4 regions of the Rhodococcus sp. P4_E4 genome follow, and region 4 is predicted to be linked to each of the others. Evidence: riboswitches for the same ligand, from Rfam matches in the RefSeq annotation. Region 4 holds a riboswitch; each other region holds the start of a gene.
What was found. Region 4 has a riboswitch for S-adenosylmethionine ahead of AC1DVN_RS00945 (LLM class flavin-dependent oxidoreductase). Riboswitches for the same ligand answer to the same signal wherever they lie in the genome.
Positions count from the first base shown of each region.

Region 1 (4,461 bases), on a different contig from region 4:
CCACGAATCCCACAGTTCACGCACCAGCGCTACGGTCTCCTCCGCACGCTCGTATCGTTGCGCGCGGTCGAGGTATCCGCCGCGGCGAAAGTTCTGGCCGGTGAATGCGTCGAACGAGGTGACGACGTTCCAGGCGGCACGCCCTCCGGACAACTGATCGAGCGTCGCGAATTGGCGGGCCAGTTCGTAAGGCTCGTTGAACGTGGCGTTGATGGTGCCGGCCAATCCGAGGTGTTCGGTTACTGCCGCCAACGACGCAAGGACCGTGAAGGTGTCTGGCCTACCGATGATGTCTTGGTCGAAAATCTGTCCCGCACGCTCACGAAGGGCGAGGCCTTCGGCGAGGAAGAAGAAGTCGAACTTCCCACGCTCGGCGGTTCGAGCGGTGTGCTCGAAAGAATCGAACTCTATCTGGCTGCCCGCCTGCGGATCCCACCATGCAGTGTGATGGTTGACGCCGCCGAGGTAGGCACCCAGGATGACCTGCTTACGCTTCTGAGAACTCATGAAAATCTATTCCTCGTCTGTCAGGCGGCCGGAGTGCCGGCGGCGTAGCGGTTGGGAACGTCGATGGGTAGACCAAGGAGTCCGCGAAGATTCGTCTGCGGATATTCGGTGCGGAATACGTTGCGTCGCTGCAATTCAGGCACCAGCTCACCGGCGATGGCGTCGAGGTCGTCCACGAGGACGCCCGGCCGCAACCGGAAGCCGTCGATTCCCAACTGCTGCCACCGGAGCAGGAGATCCGCCAACTCCGCAGCAGAGCCGGTGAAGGTCAGCGCGTCCGAACGGTATTCGGTGCCGGCCTGCGCGTCGAGACGAGCGAGCCGTTCCTTTCCGGTTTCTTCCGGCGTATCGAAGAAGACGACGATGTCGGTGAAGACCCGAAGAGGTTCGCCGGTGCGCTGCACGTGTTCTTCGGCTGCTCGCACGTCACCCAGGATTGCCGTGACCTGCTCGTCGTCGAACGGCGTCACGAACACCAGATCGGCCGTCCGCGCCGCCAGCTCGTACGCGACCCGCTGATGTGCCAACGCGGTAACGACGGGATGCCCCTGCGGCGGGCGCGGAGTCACCGACGGTCCACGGACCGAGAGGTACTTTCCCTCGAAGTCGATGTAGTGCAACTTGTCTCGGTCGATGAACCGGCGCTGCTCCACGTCGCGGATCTCGGCGCCGTCCTCCCAGCTGTCCCAGAGTCGCCGGATTACGTCAGCCGCCTCCGCAGCTTCGTCGAACAGGTCGCGCACGAAGTCCGGGAGGACGCCTGAAACGATCGACTGACGGTCGGCATCGGTGAGCGCGGGGATGTCGCGACGCCCGAACTGTGCTGCCTCGGATTCCGACGCCGAAACCTTCACCTGCCATCCGGCGCGACCGCGCGAGGTGTAATCAAGCGTGGCAACGGCTTTGGACACGTGGAACGGCTCGGTGTGAATGGTGGTGATGGTCGGGATCAAGCCGATGTTGCTCGTGATCGGTGCCAGTCGGGCGGCCACGAGATGTGCGTCGAGCCGAGCACGCACCCGATCAACCGCGTCGTCGACGGGCTCGAGTGGGTTGGCCGGCACCGAGAGACTGTCCTCGATGGTGACGAAATCGAGCAGACCACGCTCGGCGGTCGTCACCACGTCAGTCCAATACGACGCGCTGAACAGCTCACTCGGGCGCGAGTGCGGCTCTCGCCAGGCCGCTGGGTGCCAACCGGCACCGTCCAGCGCTACGGCGAGATGCAACGGAGCAAGATGAGAAGAGGGGGTGGAGGTCATCGGCGCATACTCCTGTTCGAGAACTACTCGGGAGCGCACAGTGCCGACCGCAGAAACCGTCAGCACCCGACTGACGGTTCTCGTGGCGACTGCCGCTTGCGACACGCACCGCGCGTATCGCCAGGTGTGATTCCGGGGCACCCCATCGGCATGAAGGGTTGCCGTCCAGCTAGCCGGTCCTTGTTGCTGGAGCTCTGCACCTACCTCGACGGTAGTGAGTACGCGACCGCCCGGCAATCGCCCAGAACTGCGCGGGGGTGCCGGAAACCGCCTGCCACCTCAGATGATCGAGCGTGCCGCCTTTTCGCTCTCGAGGATTCGAATGCCGGCAGCACTGAGCCTCCGGGCACCCTCAGCCGCGTCGACAGGCTCACCGACCGTCACGTGCGCGCCGAGTGGAACGACCGAATGAACAATTGTCTCGTCGTAGACGTGCACCAGGTTGCACCCCTGAGCCCCGTCACGACCACGCTGACCACCGACTTCCACGTTCAAGTCCTGGGTGTAACACGTCGACGACGCCACGGACACCGGAATGCCGGCGAACGTCGCCGTCGTCGAATAGTGCAGGTGCCCGGCAAGAATCGCCCGGACGTCGCTGCCACGCAAGACGTTTGCCAACCGGGACTGATCGCGCAACTCCACCAGAACCGCGAGATCCTGAATGCACGGAACCGGCGGATGATGCAGCGCCAGAATTGTTCCGTCGGGCGCGGGCGCCGCCAATTCTGAGCGTAGCCAATCCAATTGACGATCCGAGATCTCACCGTAGTGGTGACCGGGAACCGACGAATCCAGGGTGATCACCCGCAGTCCGTCAAGGTCGTAGACGTTGTCGACGGGATGATCGGTGGCGTCCTCGCCCAACAGCAGAGACCTGAAAGTAGAGCGGTCGTCGTGGTTGCCCATCGCCCAGATGACCTGCGCATCGATCTCGGCCGCCACGGGTTCCACGATGGCTTTCAATTCCGCGTATGCGTCGGGGTGTCCCTGGTCGGTCAGGTCGCCGGTGAATATCAGTGCATCCGGGCGTGCGCCCGAGGCCACGATCCCGCTGAGCACTTCCCGCAATCTCGTCGACGCATCCACGGCGTCGTACAACTCCCCCTGAGCCACCAGATGCGTGTCACTGAGGTGCACCAGGAAATGCTTCGGACGCGGGTACTCGGCATTCCGAACGCTCATCGGTCTCTCGCTTCCGCTTGCCGACGCTTAGGCGCCGGTGCGGCACCTACTGATCGTCGAGACTAGTCAACCGACCAACAGTGACTGATCGGGGCACGCCCGACGAACACGAAGCGAACTCCCGCGGCGACCCTCGGGATCGAGTAGTTGAAGCTGCGAGTAGTGTGTGGACAGTGTTGTTCCTGACCAGTCGGCGTTACGTCGACCTTCGCCTGCAGGCGAGCGCAATGTGTACGCGCTCGCTCTGACCTGACGCGTACCAGGAAACATTTCTTCGAATCTGCCCGGCCTCTGGTGCCGCGCTGCGTTTCGCTCCCTTGATTTTCGAAAGGCATAGTCATGCCCAGCTCCACCTCCACCGGCGTGCCGGAAAAGTCCACGTCCCGTTTTCCGTCCTGGGCGACGGCATTCGGACCGCAGATCGTCGCCGGTCTCGTACTCGGTGTCATCATCGGTCTCGTCGCCCGGGCAATGCCTGATGCAGCCGACGGCAACGTCAACTGGTTGGTCGGCACCGTACAGACCATCGGTTCGAGTTACGTCAAGCTGCTCACCGTTGCGGTGATCCCGCTGGTGTTCACCGCCATTGTCAGCTCCATCGCCAACCTGCGCCAGGTCGCCAATGCAGCTCGCCTGGCCGTGCAGACCTTGCTCTGGTTCGCGATCACCGCTTTCATTGCTGTGATCATCGGCATCGTCGTCGGCCTGATCACCGATCCCGGTTCACGGACCGACGTCGCCGCCGAAGCAGCGAAGGAACCCAAGAGCTCCGGCTCCTGGTGGGCGTTCATCACCGGACTGGTTCCGAACAACTTCCTGGGGTTGGGTGCAAAGACTTCCGTCGCCGAAGGCGTGGCGACTACATCGCTGAGCTTCAACGTCCTGCAGCTGCTCGTCATCGCCGGCGCAATCGGCATTGCTGCACTCAAGATCGGTCCCAAGGCTGCGCCGTTCCTCGAGTTCAACGCTTCGCTGCTCGCGATCGTCCAGAAGGTCCTGTGGTGGATCATCCGCCTCGCCCCGATCGGCACCGCCGCGCTGATCGCCAACGCTGTCGCCACCTACGGCTGGGATGCGATCGGCTCGCTGGGCGTCTTCACCGCAGCCATCTACATCGGTCTGGCCATTGTCTTCTTCGTGGTCTACCCCATCCTGATTGCCGCACACGGTCTCTCGGTTCGAAGCTTCTTCTCCGGTGTCTGGCCCGCAACTCAGCTCGGATTCGTCTCGCGCTCGTCGATCGGCACCCTGCCGCTGACCGAACGCGTCACCGAACGCAACCTCGGTGTTCCGCGTGAGTACGCCTCGTTCGCCGTTCCGCTCGGTGCCACCACGAAGATGGACGGTTGCGCCGCAATCTATCCCGCGATCGCGGCAATCTTCGTCGCCGGCTTCTACGACGTTCCGCTGACCTTCACCGATTACCTGCTGATCGTCGTCGTTTCGGTCATCGGCTCGGCAGCAACGGCCGGAACTACGGGTGCGACAGTCATGCTCACACTCACAC
Region 1 covers NZ_JBFUJB010000026.1:7,616-12,076, reverse strand. Annotated here, with positions in the region: gene AC1DVN_RS26375 (NtaA/DmoA family FMN-dependent monooxygenase) at 1-507, opposite strand, end outside; gene AC1DVN_RS26370 (LLM class flavin-dependent oxidoreductase) at 528-1,874, opposite strand; SAM riboswitch class IV at 1,857-1,970, opposite strand; gene AC1DVN_RS26365 (phosphodiesterase) at 2,049-2,954, opposite strand; gene AC1DVN_RS26360 (dicarboxylate/amino acid:cation symporter) at 3,294-4,461, shown strand, end outside.
Region 1: linked by a shared signal. The riboswitch ahead of AC1DVN_RS26370 (LLM class flavin-dependent oxidoreductase) and the one ahead of AC1DVN_RS00945 (LLM class flavin-dependent oxidoreductase) in region 4 are both predicted to bind S-adenosylmethionine.

Region 2 (4,461 bases), on a different contig from region 4:
TTGTCTCCGAATGCCGGGAAGATGTGCAGACGGAACGAGAAGAGTTGCAGAAGAATCAGGCCCACCCAGAAAGTAGGCACTGCCACACCCAGCGGCGGCAGCGAGAACAACAGGTTCGCGAGCCACCGCTTGCGGGTGTAGGTAGCGAAGAACGCGATCGCCACTCCGAACAACACGGCCAGAACCAAAGCGGTGGTTGCCAGCACCAGAGTGCTGGGCAGCGCCGAGAAGATGGCATCCGTCACCGGCTGACCGGTGGAGATCGATGTACCGAAATCGCCGCGAAGAGCATTTGTCAGCGACGTCCAGTACTGCACCCACACCGACTGGTCCAAGCCGTACCGCGCCCGAAGCTGATCGAGCGCAGCCTGATCCACTGCGACACCCTGACCGGACGAGTCGGCAGCCATGCTGACGGGATCACTCGGCAGGAGGAACAGAATCACGAACGAGATGGTGAAGGCGGCCCACAGGACCACTGCGGCCTGACCCAGTCGGGTGAGTACGTATCGAGTCATGATTACTTACCCGACAACCATGCGTCGTAGAACTGCAGGCGTGAAGAGGCTTCGAAGTTCAGGTCCTGCACACTCGATCCGGCACCGATGGCCTGTGAGAGCTCGATGGTGGGGATGGAGAGTCCACGGTCGAGGATCAATTCCTGTGCAGTGGATACCAGTTCGCCGCGTTGGCCGTTGTCCGTGGCTGCAAGCTGGTCTGTGAGAACCTTGTCGAGCTCCGGATCTGCGCCGCGACGGTTCAGGTTGCGGCCCTCTGTGCTGAACGATGCCCGCAGGATGTCGGCGTCCGCGCGAGTGCTGTTGTAATACAGCGAATCGTAATCACCCGATACTCCCTTCTCGGTCCATTCACCGTTCGAGACCAGGTTGAGCTGCAAGTCGACGCCGACCTTCTTGAGCTGCTGCTGTACGAGCTCGAGGATGGCCTGGTTACCCGAGAACACCGGACTGAAGGTGACGCTGAAAGTGAGCTTCTGCCCGTCCTTCTCGCGGATACCGTCGCTGCCGGTCTTCCAACCAGCCGCGTCGAGAAGCTTCGCCGACTTGTCGGCGTCGTACGTCACGACACTCGATTCGTCGCTGTAGAGCGGAGTGGTGTGAGCCAACGGGCTCGTGGCCGGGAAGAACGACGGATCCAGAACGGTGTCGACGAGTTCTTGGCGGTTGATCGCGGGAATGATGGCCTGGCGAACAGCCTGATCGGCGAGAACGCCGCGACTGACGTTTGGCTGGAAGAAGAAGCTCACACCCGGGTTCGGCCTTGTGAGGATTCGTCCGCCTGCGCCCTCGATCTGCGGCGCATCCTGCGGAAGCGCATCGCTGACCGCATCGAGCTGGCCGGAGGCCACGCTGCCTGCCCGCACACCGGATTCGGGGACCACCGTGAAGTCGACGCCGTCGAGGTAGGCCTCACCCTGATGCGCGACCGCGTCCGACGCCCAGTTGTATCCCGCACGCTTGGCGATCTTGACGCTCTTGTCCTGCTGCCAGTCGGTGTACACGAACGGTCCGGAGGCGATCACCGCTGCACCGGGGCAGCGCTGCTCGGATGCCAGCGCGGTGGTGGAATCGGCGAGGATTCCGAGCTGTGGCGTCGAAGTTGCCTGCAGGAACTGAACATTGGGTCCGGAGAAATTGATCTTCGCCGTGTGAGCATCTACGACGTCGGTACCGGTGTACGAGGACAGGTAACTCTTCGCCAACGACGCGTTCGGTCCGAGATTCTTGACCGAGTCGAAGGTCTTCTTCACCGAATCCGCCGTCACCGGGGTGCCGTCACTGAAGGTGGCGTCGTCGCGAAGGACGAACGTGAAGCTAGCGGCGTCGGGGCTGATCTCCCAGCTCTTGGCGAGCCACGGGGTGATCTCTCCGGAGTCGGGATTTTGATCGGTCAGCGAATCCACCACGGTCCGAGTGACATACACGGTCTGGTTACTGCCGGCCTGGGCCGGATCGGCACACGTCGGCGCCTGCGACAGACCGTAGCGAAGGGTTCCGCCGGACTGGGCGGGGCCTGCGTCGGCAGCACTGTCACTCCCGCTGCTGCAGCCGGCGAGGACGGTGCCGAGAACCGAGACAGCACCGATACCGGCGATTACGGTCGCGCGTTTGCGGGCACCGAATGAGGGCGAAGACACCAAGAACTCCTAAAGAGGCATGCCGAAGAGCGCACCCGTCGCCTGAGACGAGAAAGGCGATCGAGCACGAATCACTTGTGAGAGAAGAGAAAACAGACTTGTCGACGACTCGCCTGAGTGTGAATGACTGACCGAGGTCAGTTGGTACAGAAAGATCCCGCGGTGCGGCACAGGTCTACGTGACGACGCGACCAGGCGGTATCGAAACCGCCTTCGACTGCCTTCATTTCGTGTTCCTCCATCGGTCCTGGCGGTAGCACCCGCACCCGATCACTCGGGGGGTTGCTGCGACTTCAATGAGCCAGGTCTCTCGGTCGCTCTGGATGGTCGTTCGCAAGTGTACGAGGTTAAACCCGGGTGTTGTCAACCCGGTCGGTAGGAATTGCTGCTCGAGTCACATTTTCGAGGACCCGAAGTTGTTTCTCGAACGGGTGGATGCCCACCTCTTCGGGCGAGAGTGACGCGTCGTAAAGCGGTGTGTATCCACTGGACAGATACAGCGCGACGGCCTCGGGTTGCCGAGGACCCGTCGTGAGAAACACCCGGTTGTATCCACGAAGTTCGATCTCTCGTTCCAACTCGCGAACGACGGCCTTGCCGAGGCCGCGCTTCCGATAGTCGACCGATGTCCAGATTCTCTTCAGTTCGGCAGTGGTGGAATCGAATTGACGAAACGCACCACCGGCGATCGGCAGACCGTCGTGGGTGAGCACCAGAAGCGCACCCTGCGGATAGGCAAATTCTTCTGCCGGATACGTCGTGAGATCCTCGAGCATCGCTTCGCGAGTCCCGCCGTAACGCGAACTGTATTCGAGTGCCAACTCCGCGATCAGTGGAGCTGCCAAGGGATCGTCCTGCGATACCGAATAGACCTCTACCGCTCCGACACCCTCGAGCTGTCGAGTTCCGAGCTCCAGTGCCACAACACTTTCCTCCATGAATCTGGTCAACGCTCCCCCAGCCTGAAAACTTCCGGAGCGAGGGTGGTTCCGTCGACGAGGTCCGCCACAAGTTCACCCAAGGCCGGACCGAACTTGAACCCATGCCCCGAGAACCCCGCCGCCACCGTGACGGCTCCGACTCGGTCGATGACGAAGTTACTGTCCGGCGTGCTCGTGTACAGGCAGGTGAGCGACTCGACACGGGTGGAATCGACACCGGGCAACCACGACTCGGCGTACTCCACCAATCGCTGCTCTCCGTCGACACCAGGGGTGTAGTCACGGGTCTGCGGAGTCACCACCGGCCCGGTCGCGTGTTCGCCGATCTTGATCCCGTCCTCGGAACCAAGCCCGTAGATCCCCGCGGTCTCCAATTCTGCGCCGGTGTGGTGAACGAAACTCGGCCACTCGACTCCGGGATCGAGCGGTGCGAAGTGTGCCGGTTGTTCCTGTGTCGTGCGCAGTGTCGGCAGTACGATCTCGGAGCCGAGACCGCTGTCTTCGATCAGATCCGCAGTCCACGCACCGGCCGCGATCACTACCTGACGAGCTGCGAGCGTTCCACTGTCCGTCACCACGTCCACGCCGTAGGACGCCCGCGCGAGTGCCAACACCCGAACATCGTGACGGACCTCGGCGCCGGCAAACACCGCTCCCGCCTTCAGAGCGGTCACGGCGCGGTCCGCGTGCAACCGGCCTGCATCGGGATGATGGAGCACCGTGGTGTCGAATCGCAGCCCCGGCCAACGGGCGGACGCCTCGGCAGGGGTGAGGATCTCGCCCTTGATGCCCGCCTCGAGAAGTATCTTCGCCTTGGACTGCACTGCCTGCGGCAGGCCGTGATCAACGGCACCGGTGAGTTCCAGGAACCCGATGTCCGTCGTGGTCTCCAACTCCCGCCACAGCGGCAGCGCGTCGGCCGCCAACCCGGTGTACAGGTGATTGTCGTACGCCTGACGGTAGATGCGCGAAGTACCGTGCGACGCACCGTGCTTGTGCCCCGGCCCGAACTGTTCCAGCTGAACGACGCTACGTCCGCGCGCCGCGAGCCGCCAGGCGGTGGAGGACCCGACGAGTCCTCCACCGATGACGATCGCATCGAGAATCTCACTCATGGACGAGAGCTCACTTGGTCTTCGGAAGGCCGGGCGGGTTGATCAGGGACGTGTCGACGGCTTCATTCGTGATGTTCCAGCGCTCGAGGATCTGCTGGTACGTGCCGTTCTCGATCGTGTGGTTGATCGCGTCGTTGATTGCCTTGATCAACCCGTTGTCCTTCTTCACCAGAACCGCGATCTGGCCTTGCAGCGTGTCGCCTGCACCGGAGAACTCACCGACAACTTCGGTTTCACCCGACTGCTT
Region 2 covers NZ_JBFUJB010000015.1:31,218-35,678, reverse strand. Annotated here, with positions in the region: gene AC1DVN_RS16885 (ABC transporter permease) at 1-518, opposite strand, end outside; gene AC1DVN_RS16880 (ABC transporter substrate-binding protein) at 521-2,158, opposite strand; gene AC1DVN_RS16875 (putative leader peptide) at 2,296-2,385, opposite strand; SAM riboswitch class I at 2,394-2,488, opposite strand; gene AC1DVN_RS16870 (GNAT family N-acetyltransferase) at 2,506-3,096, opposite strand; gene AC1DVN_RS16865 (FAD-dependent oxidoreductase) at 3,105-4,214, opposite strand; gene AC1DVN_RS16860 (ABC transporter substrate-binding protein) at 4,225-4,461, opposite strand, start outside.
Region 2: linked by a shared signal. The riboswitch ahead of AC1DVN_RS16875 (putative leader peptide) and the one ahead of AC1DVN_RS00945 (LLM class flavin-dependent oxidoreductase) in region 4 are both predicted to bind S-adenosylmethionine.

Region 3 (4,461 bases), on a different contig from region 4:
GTGCGGCGACTCCGAAGTACGCGCCGTGCGGCAATCCAGCGACGAATCGAGCCATCATCAGCGTCGTGTACGAGGGCGCAAAGACCGAAGCGGCATTGCCGACGGTGAATGCGACCATGAGTGCGATCAACAGGGTGCGGCGCGGTACCCGTGCGGTGAGAGCAGCGATCAGCGGAGCACCGACGACAACCCCGAGCGCGTACGCCGAGATCACGTGACCCGCGATGGGTTCCGAGACGCCGAGCCCGGATGCCATTTCCGGGAGCAATCCCATGGCGACGAACTCGGTTGTGCCGATACCGAAACCGCCGAGGGCAAGAGCGAGCATCGCCGGACCTCTGGCGGAACGAACCCCGGGTGTCGAGGTGTCAGAACGGGAGAGGGTAGACGAAGTCACTGATCAATTGTGGTCTCACACCTGGTTGAACTTCCAAGTGAGAGCGGGTGAGTTCACTCACGTGAGACCGCGAACACAAATGGGACGCCCGGTTTCCCGGACGTCCCATCAGAAGGTGAAACAGTGAATCTACTTCGCGGCCATGGCCTTCTGCAGGTTCACGTCGAGTGCACCGAGGAACTCCTCGGTGGTCAGGTAGCCCTGATCGCCGCCGACCAGCATCGAGAGGTCCTTGGTCATCTGGCCGCTTTCGACGGTCTTGATGACAACGTCTTCGAGCGCCTGCGCGAAGCCGATGACCTCAGGGGTGCTGTCGAGCTTGCCACGATGCTCGAGTCCGCGGGTCCACGCGAAGATGGACGCGATCGGGTTGGTCGAGGTGGGCTTGCCCTGCTGGTGCTGACGGTAGTGACGCGTCACGGTGCCGTGAGCAGCCTCTGCCTCACAGGTCCTTCCGTCCGGTGTCAGCAGAACCGACGTCATGAGGCCGAGCGAGCCGAAGCCCTGGGCCACGGTGTCGGACTGGACGTCGCCGTCGTAGTTCTTGCATGCCCAGACGTATCCACCCTCCCACTTGAGTGCGGAAGCGACCATGTCGTCGATGAGGCGGTGCTCGTAGGTCAGACCTGCGGCATCGAACTCAGCCTTGAACTCGGTCTCGTAGACGTGCTGGAAGATGTCCTTGAAGGCACCGTCGTACGCCTTGAGAATGGTGTTCTTGGTGGACAGGTACACCGGGTAGTTCTGCTGCAGTCCGTAGGTGAGCGACGCGCGAGCGAAGTCACGGATGGACGTGGTGAAGTTGTACTGCCCCTGGACGACGCCGCCCTCTTCGGGGAAGTTGACCAGTTCGTGCTCGATCGGTGCGCTGCCGTCCTCAGGCGTGTAGGTGATCATCACCTTGCCGGGGCCGGGGACCTTGAAGTCTGTGGCGCGGTACTGGTCGCCGAATGCGTGACGGCCGATGATGATCGGCTTGGTCCAGCCCGGAACGAGTCGCGGAACGTTGGAGATGATGATCGGTGCGCGGAAGATCGTGCCGCCGAGAATGTTGCGGATCGTTCCGTTCGGGGAACGCCACATCTTCTTGAGACCGAATTCCTCGACACGTGCCTCGTCCGGCGTGATCGTGGCGCATTTGACGCCGACGCCGTGCTTCTGGATCGCGTGCGCTGCGTCGATGGTGACCTGGTCGTCGGTCTCGTCGCGGTACTCGATACCGAGGTCGTAGTACTCGAGGTTCACATCGAGATACGGATGGATCAACTTGTCTTTGATGAACTGCCAGATAATGCGCGTCATCTCATCGCCGTCGAGTTCGACGACGGTGCCCTCAACCTTGATTTTGGACATGGGTGCTTCGCGTCCTCCTAGGAAGTTTCCCTGGTTACACGGTTGCGGTCACACTTTGTGAGTGGGTCCGCGAACGGTTCGATTATCAAACCTAGACGGTGTGGACTGATCTCGGGAGATGAGTCCCAAACAAGACAAGCGTACTGCTAACCCGTGAGGCCGCAACCGGCAGGTCCACCCATCGGTCTCTACTCGCGAGTAACTTTTGCCTGCTAGTGGGCTGCGTCGCTCTGTCTCGCGTGCGGTTGCGGCTCACAATTCGCCCCGCGTCAGGACTGCGCTCACTTCCCGGTAGAATCCGACTTGGTCATGAGTGCCAGCGTCAAGCCCCGGCTCGCTGGACGGCAACCCTCCAACCGCGGTGGGGTGCCCCGGGTGATGACCAGGTTTCCCGACGTGGATCTGCTCACGCAGTTCCACCGCAATTCGGGTGACAAGCGCGGGTCCGACAGGGACGGACCCCAGACCGGGCCGAGCCCCACGGAGGTAACTCAGTATGTGTCGCACTTGTAGATAGACCCCAGCACGGGGCGGCGATCCTTCGCCCCCGTCCGACATCTATCCGTCAGACCACTGGAGTGAACAAATCATGACCGACAACACAGCCGACGGCGCAGCAACTTCTGATCCGACCGCGAACTGGTCGTTCGAGACCAAGCAGGTGCACGCCGGGCAGACAGCGGACACCGCCACCAATGCGCGCGCTCTGCCGATCTACCAGACCACCAGCTACGTTTTCGACAGCACCGATCACGCTGCGGCACTGTTCGGCCTCGCCGAGCCTGGCAACATCTACACGCGGATCATGAATCCCACACAGGACGCCGTCGAGCAGCGCATCGCCGCCCTCGAAGGCGGAGTCGCCGCACTCCTCCTCTCCTCGGGTCAGGCTGCCGAAACCATCGCGATCCTCAACATTGCCGAAGCCGGCGACCACATCGTCTCGAGCCCGTACCTGTACGGCGGCACGTACAACCTCTTGCATTACACCCTTCGCAAGCTGGGCATCGAAGTCACCTTCGTCGAGGATCCCGACGATCTCGAGCAGTGGCGCGAAGCCATTCGCCCGAACACGAAGGCGTTCTACGGCGAGACGATCGCTAATCCCAAGAACCACATCCTCGACCTCCCCGGCATCTCGTCGCTGGCCCACGAGAACGGTCTTCCGTTGATCGTGGACAACACAGTCGCGACGCCGTACCTGCTCCGCCCACTCGAACACGGCGCCGACATCGTCGTTCACTCCGCCACCAAATACCTTGGCGGACACGGCACCGCGATCGCCGGCGTGATCGTCGACGGCGGCACCTTCGACTGGACGCAGGGTCGCCACACGAACTTCACGACGCCTGATCCCAGCTATCACGGCGTCACCTTCGCAGACCTCGGCGCGCCGGCATTTGCACTCAAGGCGCGCGTCCAACTGCTGCGCGATCTCGGCTCCGCCGTGGCGCCGTTCAACGCGTTCCTCATCGCGCAGGGCATCGAAACCTTGAGCCTGCGCATCGAGCGCCACGTGTCCAATGCCCAGAAGGTCGCCGAATTCCTCGACGGCCACGGCGAGGTGGCCTCCGTTTCCTACGCGGGACTCCCCACCTCGCCATGGTTCGAACGCGGAAAGCAGCTGACACCCAAGGGAACCGGCGCCATCGTCACCTTCGAGCTGCCCGGAGGTATCGATGCGGGCAAGACGTTCGTCAACGCCCTGACGCTGCACAGCCACGTCGCCAACATCGGTGACGTTCGCTCACTCGTCATCCACCCCGCCTCGACGACACACTCGCAGCTCACCCCCGAAGAGCAGTTCGCCTCCGGTGTCACGCCCGGACTCGTCCGCCTCGCGGTCGGTATCGAAGGAATCGACGACATCCTCGCCGATATCACCGTCGGCCTGGCTGCGGTGGCAAACTCGTGACCGTGAACGAATTGGAGCCCAGGATCGACCTCCTTCCCCCGCCCGACGGCCAGGTGGGGTTCGTCGACATCGGCGCCCTGGAACTCGAGAGCGGCGCGGTACTCCCCTCGGTTTCGCTCGCCGTTCAGCGGTGGGGTGAGCTGTCCCCGAACCGCGACAACGTCGTACTCGTCGAGCACGCACTGACCGGAGACTCACACGTCACCGGACCGATCTCCGCAAATCAGCCCTCCCCCGGCTGGTGGAACGGGATGGTTGGGCCGGGCGAACCGATCGACACCGGCGAATGGTGCGTCATCGCAACAAATGTCCTCGGTGGTTGTCGCGGCACGACCGGTCCTAGTTCGCTGGCCGACGACGGCAAGCCGTGGGGCAGCAGGTTCCCGGAGATCTCCATCCGGGATCAGATCGCGGCGGAGAAGAAGCTCGTCGATCTCCTCGGGATCGACCAGTTGGCCTCGGTAGTCGGCGGATCCATGGGCGGGATGCGCACCCTTGAATGGGCAGTTTCCTACCCGGACAGCATTCGCTCCGCGTTGGTTCTCGCAACCGGTTCACGGGCCACTGCAGATCAGATCGGCACCCAGACGACGCAGATCGCTGCCATCGTCTCCGATCCGGATTGGCAGGGCGGTGACTACCACGGAACGGGGCGGGCACCTCGCGCCGGACTCGGGATCGCCCGTCGCATCGCGCACCTGACGTACCGCACCGAGTCCGAACTCGATGCGCGCTTCGAGAACTCCGCCCAGAACGACGAAAATCCTTGGAACGGTGGACGATACGCCGTCCAGAG
Region 3 covers NZ_JBFUJB010000002.1:108,924-113,384, forward strand. Annotated here, with positions in the region: gene AC1DVN_RS03460 (MFS transporter) at 1-397, opposite strand, end outside; gene AC1DVN_RS03465 (NADP-dependent isocitrate dehydrogenase) at 527-1,750, opposite strand; SAM riboswitch class IV at 2,056-2,196, shown strand; gene AC1DVN_RS03470 (bifunctional o-acetylhomoserine/o-acetylserine sulfhydrylase) at 2,340-3,665, shown strand; gene metX (homoserine O-acetyltransferase MetX) at 3,662-4,461, shown strand, end outside.
Region 3: linked by a shared signal. The riboswitch ahead of AC1DVN_RS03470 (bifunctional o-acetylhomoserine/o-acetylserine sulfhydrylase) and the one ahead of AC1DVN_RS00945 (LLM class flavin-dependent oxidoreductase) in region 4 are both predicted to bind S-adenosylmethionine.

Region 4 (4,461 bases):
GTGTGGTTCGAGGAGTCCCTCGAAGTGGTGCTCGAAGCCATGGCCACACCGGAGTGGTTGGAGAAGTTTCATCGCGACGGCTGGCCGCAAGTCGAGTTCCCCGACGCGGAATAGTCCACTTTTCGCCCATGACCAGGCGATTTGTGATTTCCGAACGCTGTGCCATAAGCTATCCAAGCTCCCAACGGAACGCCGTTGGGGTACTAGTTCGGAGAGATCCGGCGGGCCCCCTTCGTCTAGCGGCCTAGGACGCCGCCCTTTCAAGGCGGTAGCGCGGGTTCGAATCCCGTAGGGGGTACGTTTTGCGAAAGCGAAACGATGCAGTATGGTTTGACCCGCACGACACGCTTTGAGATGCACAAATGCCAGGCCAGGACAGTGGTTTGGGAGCGGCTCGAAGATGTAGTACGGTTTCACAGCAAGGAAAAAGCAAGGCCCTGTGGCGCAGTTGGTTAGCGCGCCGCCCTGTCACGGCGGAGGTCGCGGGTTCGAGTCCCGTCAGGGTCGCAAAGCTTTGTTCTCAATCAATTGGTTGAGAACAAAGCAATGCGATAGGCATTCGGTTCGGGTGCCGTCCGGCCAGGTAGCTCAGTTGGTACGAGCGTCCGCCTGAAAAGCGGAAGGTCGCCGGTTCGATCCCGGCCCTGGCCACCATAATTCTTATCGACAAGCTCCAATCTCATGTTCTTCGAACATAAGGTTGGAGCTTTTTCGTGTTCGGATGTCAGTCGCCGTCAACCACTCGGCCCGATCATCTCAGTTGTGCGCATCCTTTGTCTCCGTGAATATTTCCGGTCACCGGGAACGTGCTGGGCGTCACTCCACGGAGGACATCACTATTAGCCGATTGCGGCCGATCCGTGGCTGCGTCTACTGGAAGTGAGGTGGAATCTCCGTGTCGCACTCGAGATCTTGGCGCATCGGGAAAGTCAGCCGGGTCGCCGTCGCGTTGCTCGGTACCGGGGTTCTGTTGGTGGGCTGCGCGAGCAACGGTGACGACAGCGGGACCGATACGACGAACACGTCGGGGGACGTCGTGACCGGCATGGTCAACGAGCAACCGGACCCGGGCGACGCGGTCGCCGGCGGGACCATGACGTACGGCGTGCAGGTGCTCGTTCCCTCACTCGACCCGACCAAGACGGCAGCGCGCGGCGGTTCCGGCGGTGAGGCCTTCGCTGCGGTGTACGACGTCCTGATGAGTTACGACACTGCGAGCGGCGAGTTCGAGCCCAAGTTGGCTGAATCGCTCGATACCAGCGACGACGGAAGCACGTGGACGTTGAAACTTCGCGACGGTGTGAAGTTCAGCGACGGTTCCGCGCTCGACGCCAACGCCGTGATTGCAAGCATCGATCGGTACAACGCGGGCAAGGGCAATGGCGCCGAGTTGTGGCTGGCTTCGGTGGAATCGGCGCAGGCAAGCGGTCCCACGACGGTCGACTTCAAGCTGAAGACGCCGTGGATGCGCTTTCCGTCGATGCTCGCTCTCGGGCACGGGATGATCGTCGCCCCGAGTTCGCAGCAAGGCGACAAGTTCACCGCGGTGGGTGCCGGACCCTTTACCGAAGATCTCTTCACGCCGAGCGTCGAGCGAATCTTCAAGGCCAACCCGTCCTACTACGGCGGCGCTCCCAAGCTGGACAAACTGCGGATGGTTGCACTCAACGGTCCGCAGGCCAATCTCGAATCATTGAACAGTGGTCAGCTCGATGTTGCCTACATTCGCGGCCTTACTTCGGCGATCAATTCCGCCAAGTCCGCTGGTTACCCCGGCTACATCGACGTGCTCAACGCCGGTAGTGCCGAGATTGTCAACAATCGTGAAGGCCGACCGGGCTCGGATGTTCGCGTTCGCCAGGCTATCGGCTACGCGCTGGACACCACGTTGATCGATCAGCGCGTGGAAAACGGTGAGGGACTGCCTGGCTCGGAGTTGTTCGGTCCGACGTCGCAATGGCACGTAGACACACCGGGTATTGCCTACGACCCCGAAAAGGCCAAGGAGCTTCTGAATCAGGCGAAGGCAGACGGATACGACGGCGCGCTCGACTACGTCGTGCTCAGTGAGCCCAAGGACCACGCGATCGGCCTCGCCGTGCAGTCACTGTTGCAGGCCGTCGGGTTCGAGGTGAACTTGATCTTGGCCAACAACGCCGGCGACATCGTGCAGAACGTCTACGTCAAGCACGATTTCGACCTGGCGCACGCGGGCATCGGAATGTACGAGTCGATTCTCGATCTCGGATTGTTCTCCACGACCAACAGCACCTCGATGGCGAATACTGCTGGATATGCGAACCCGGCGATGGATCAGCTGATCGCAGATCTACAACAAGCCAAGGATAATTCGTCGACCCTGGCGATCATCGGCAAGATTCAGACGCTGTGGAACGAGACGGTTCCGTCGGCGCCGATCGGCGGGCTCACGTCGTTCTGGGCTTGGCAGAAGAACGTGCACGGTGTGGTTCCGACTGCAACCGGCATCATGCTGTTCGATCAGGCATGGATGGGCGCGAAGTAGCGTTCCAGCGCACACCGAGAGCCCCGTCCGACGCGAGTCGGGCGGGGCTCTTTGGTGTCTACGTCGGCTAGCGTTGCGCAACCCTTTCGATCAGGATGATTGAATTGAAATATGTTGTTGGTCAATATGATTCGCCGATCGTGATTTGACTTGTTTAGCGTCGCCCGCATAGATTGCATCCACCATCCAGAGTGGCTGAGAGACCTGGCTCGATGATGCCGCAGCAACCCGCTTCGTTTGCGCAGTGTGGGTGCTACCGCCAGGACCGATGGAGGACGCATGACTGTATTTGCCGTGGGTATCGAACTGGACGGCGAGGGCACTCACCCCGCTGCCTGGCGCCGAAGCTCACATCGCCCGGATCAGTTGCTCACGGGTAAGGCCGTGCGCGATCGCGTCGCGGCTGCCGAGAATGCGGGCTTCACCTTCGCGACGTTCGACGATTCCATCCTCCCTCCGAGTGGTGACGTTGTCGGCCGCATCGATGCCGTCTCCAGGGCGTCATACGTGGCGGCGACGACCAGCACGATCGGACTGGTCCCCGTCGTCGGGACCACGTACGCCGAACCGTTCCACACCTCTTCGCAATTGGCGACATTGGACTACTCCTCGCGTGGGCGTGGCGGCTGGCTTGCTGTTCCGGTCGAAGACGATGCCGCGGCGAGGGCGTGGGGGAGGGCTCCGGTAACGACGGAATCGGCGCGTCAGCAGGAGCAGCGGGATTCGGTTACCGTCGTGACAGATCTCTGGGATTCGTGGGAGGACGACGCCGTCGTCCGTGACTATCTCAGTGGGCGTTTCCTCGAGCGTGATCGTCTGCATTACGTCAATTTCGAGGGCGACACCTTCTCGGTGAAGGGGCCGTCAATCGTTCCGCGGCCGCCGCAAGGCCAGTTGGTGGTGTTCGGCCGCTACGGCGACATCGAACCACACCAGGCCGATGTTGTTCTCGTTTCCGGTGATTCGGTGGAGGCCATTGCACAGTCGGCTGCCAAGGCGCGCGATGAGGGCGCGTCATTGGTGGTCGCCGAGGTCGATGCGGCATTCGATACGCCGAATCTGTCTGCGGCGCAGCGGTTGATCGAGCTGAACTCGCACGGGAATGCCGTCGTCACTGGCCGACTGCTCCTGGCTGCAGATCCGGGGGAAGCGGCCGTGGTTCTGAAGGAATTGGCCGGACACCTCGACGGTGTTCATTTCCACGCTCTCGTGATCGACGAGGACCTTCCGGTGCTGGCCAAATTCGTTCTTCCGGCGCTGTCGAAGTCCGGGTTGACGCGACGCCCGGTTCCGGGATCGACTCTGAGGGGCAACCTCGGCCTGCAGCGGCCCGCAAATCGATTCGTCCACTCCTCCTGACTTGACTTCGCACTAAGGACATTTCGGCTATGACTGCATCACGCTCCGCCGTACCTCGACCCGACGCTCACGTTCACTTCGGCGTCTTCTTCCAAGGGGTCAACCACACCACCATCTGGTCCGATTCCTCGAGCGGATCCCAGATCGACTTCGAGACGTTTCGGCGCTTGGTACTCACCGCCGAGCGAGGTCTGTTCGACGCCTTCTTCCTCGGTGAGGGCCTTCGCCTTCGCGAGCAGAACGGCAAGATTCTCGATCTGGATATCGCCGGCCGCCCCGACGCTATTGCACAGTTGGCCGCCCTCGCCGGTATCACCGACAAGATCGGGTTGGTCGCGACACAGAACACCACATACAACGAACCGGCCGACCTCGCCCGTCGACTCTCCGGCCTCGATCTACTTTCCGACGGACGGGCCGGCTGGAACGCGGTGACCACCGACAACGCTTGGACGGGAGAGAATTTCCGTCGCGGTGGTTTCCTCGACCACGCCCTGCGCTACGAGCGTGCCGGGCAGTTCATCGAAACCGCGCGGGCACTGTGGGATTCGTGGGCCGACGACGCGATCTCGGACTCT
Region 4 covers NZ_JBFUJB010000001.1:205,152-209,612, reverse strand. Annotated here, with positions in the region: gene AC1DVN_RS00970 (TetR family transcriptional regulator) at 1-114, shown strand, start outside; tRNA gene AC1DVN_RS00965 (tRNA-Glu) at 226-298, shown strand; tRNA gene AC1DVN_RS00960 (tRNA-Asp) at 434-507, shown strand; tRNA gene AC1DVN_RS00955 (tRNA-Phe) at 578-654, shown strand; gene AC1DVN_RS00950 (ABC transporter substrate-binding protein) at 896-2,524, shown strand; SAM riboswitch class I at 2,704-2,799, shown strand; gene AC1DVN_RS00945 (LLM class flavin-dependent oxidoreductase) at 2,804-3,883, shown strand; gene AC1DVN_RS00940 (NtaA/DmoA family FMN-dependent monooxygenase) at 3,913-4,461, shown strand, end outside.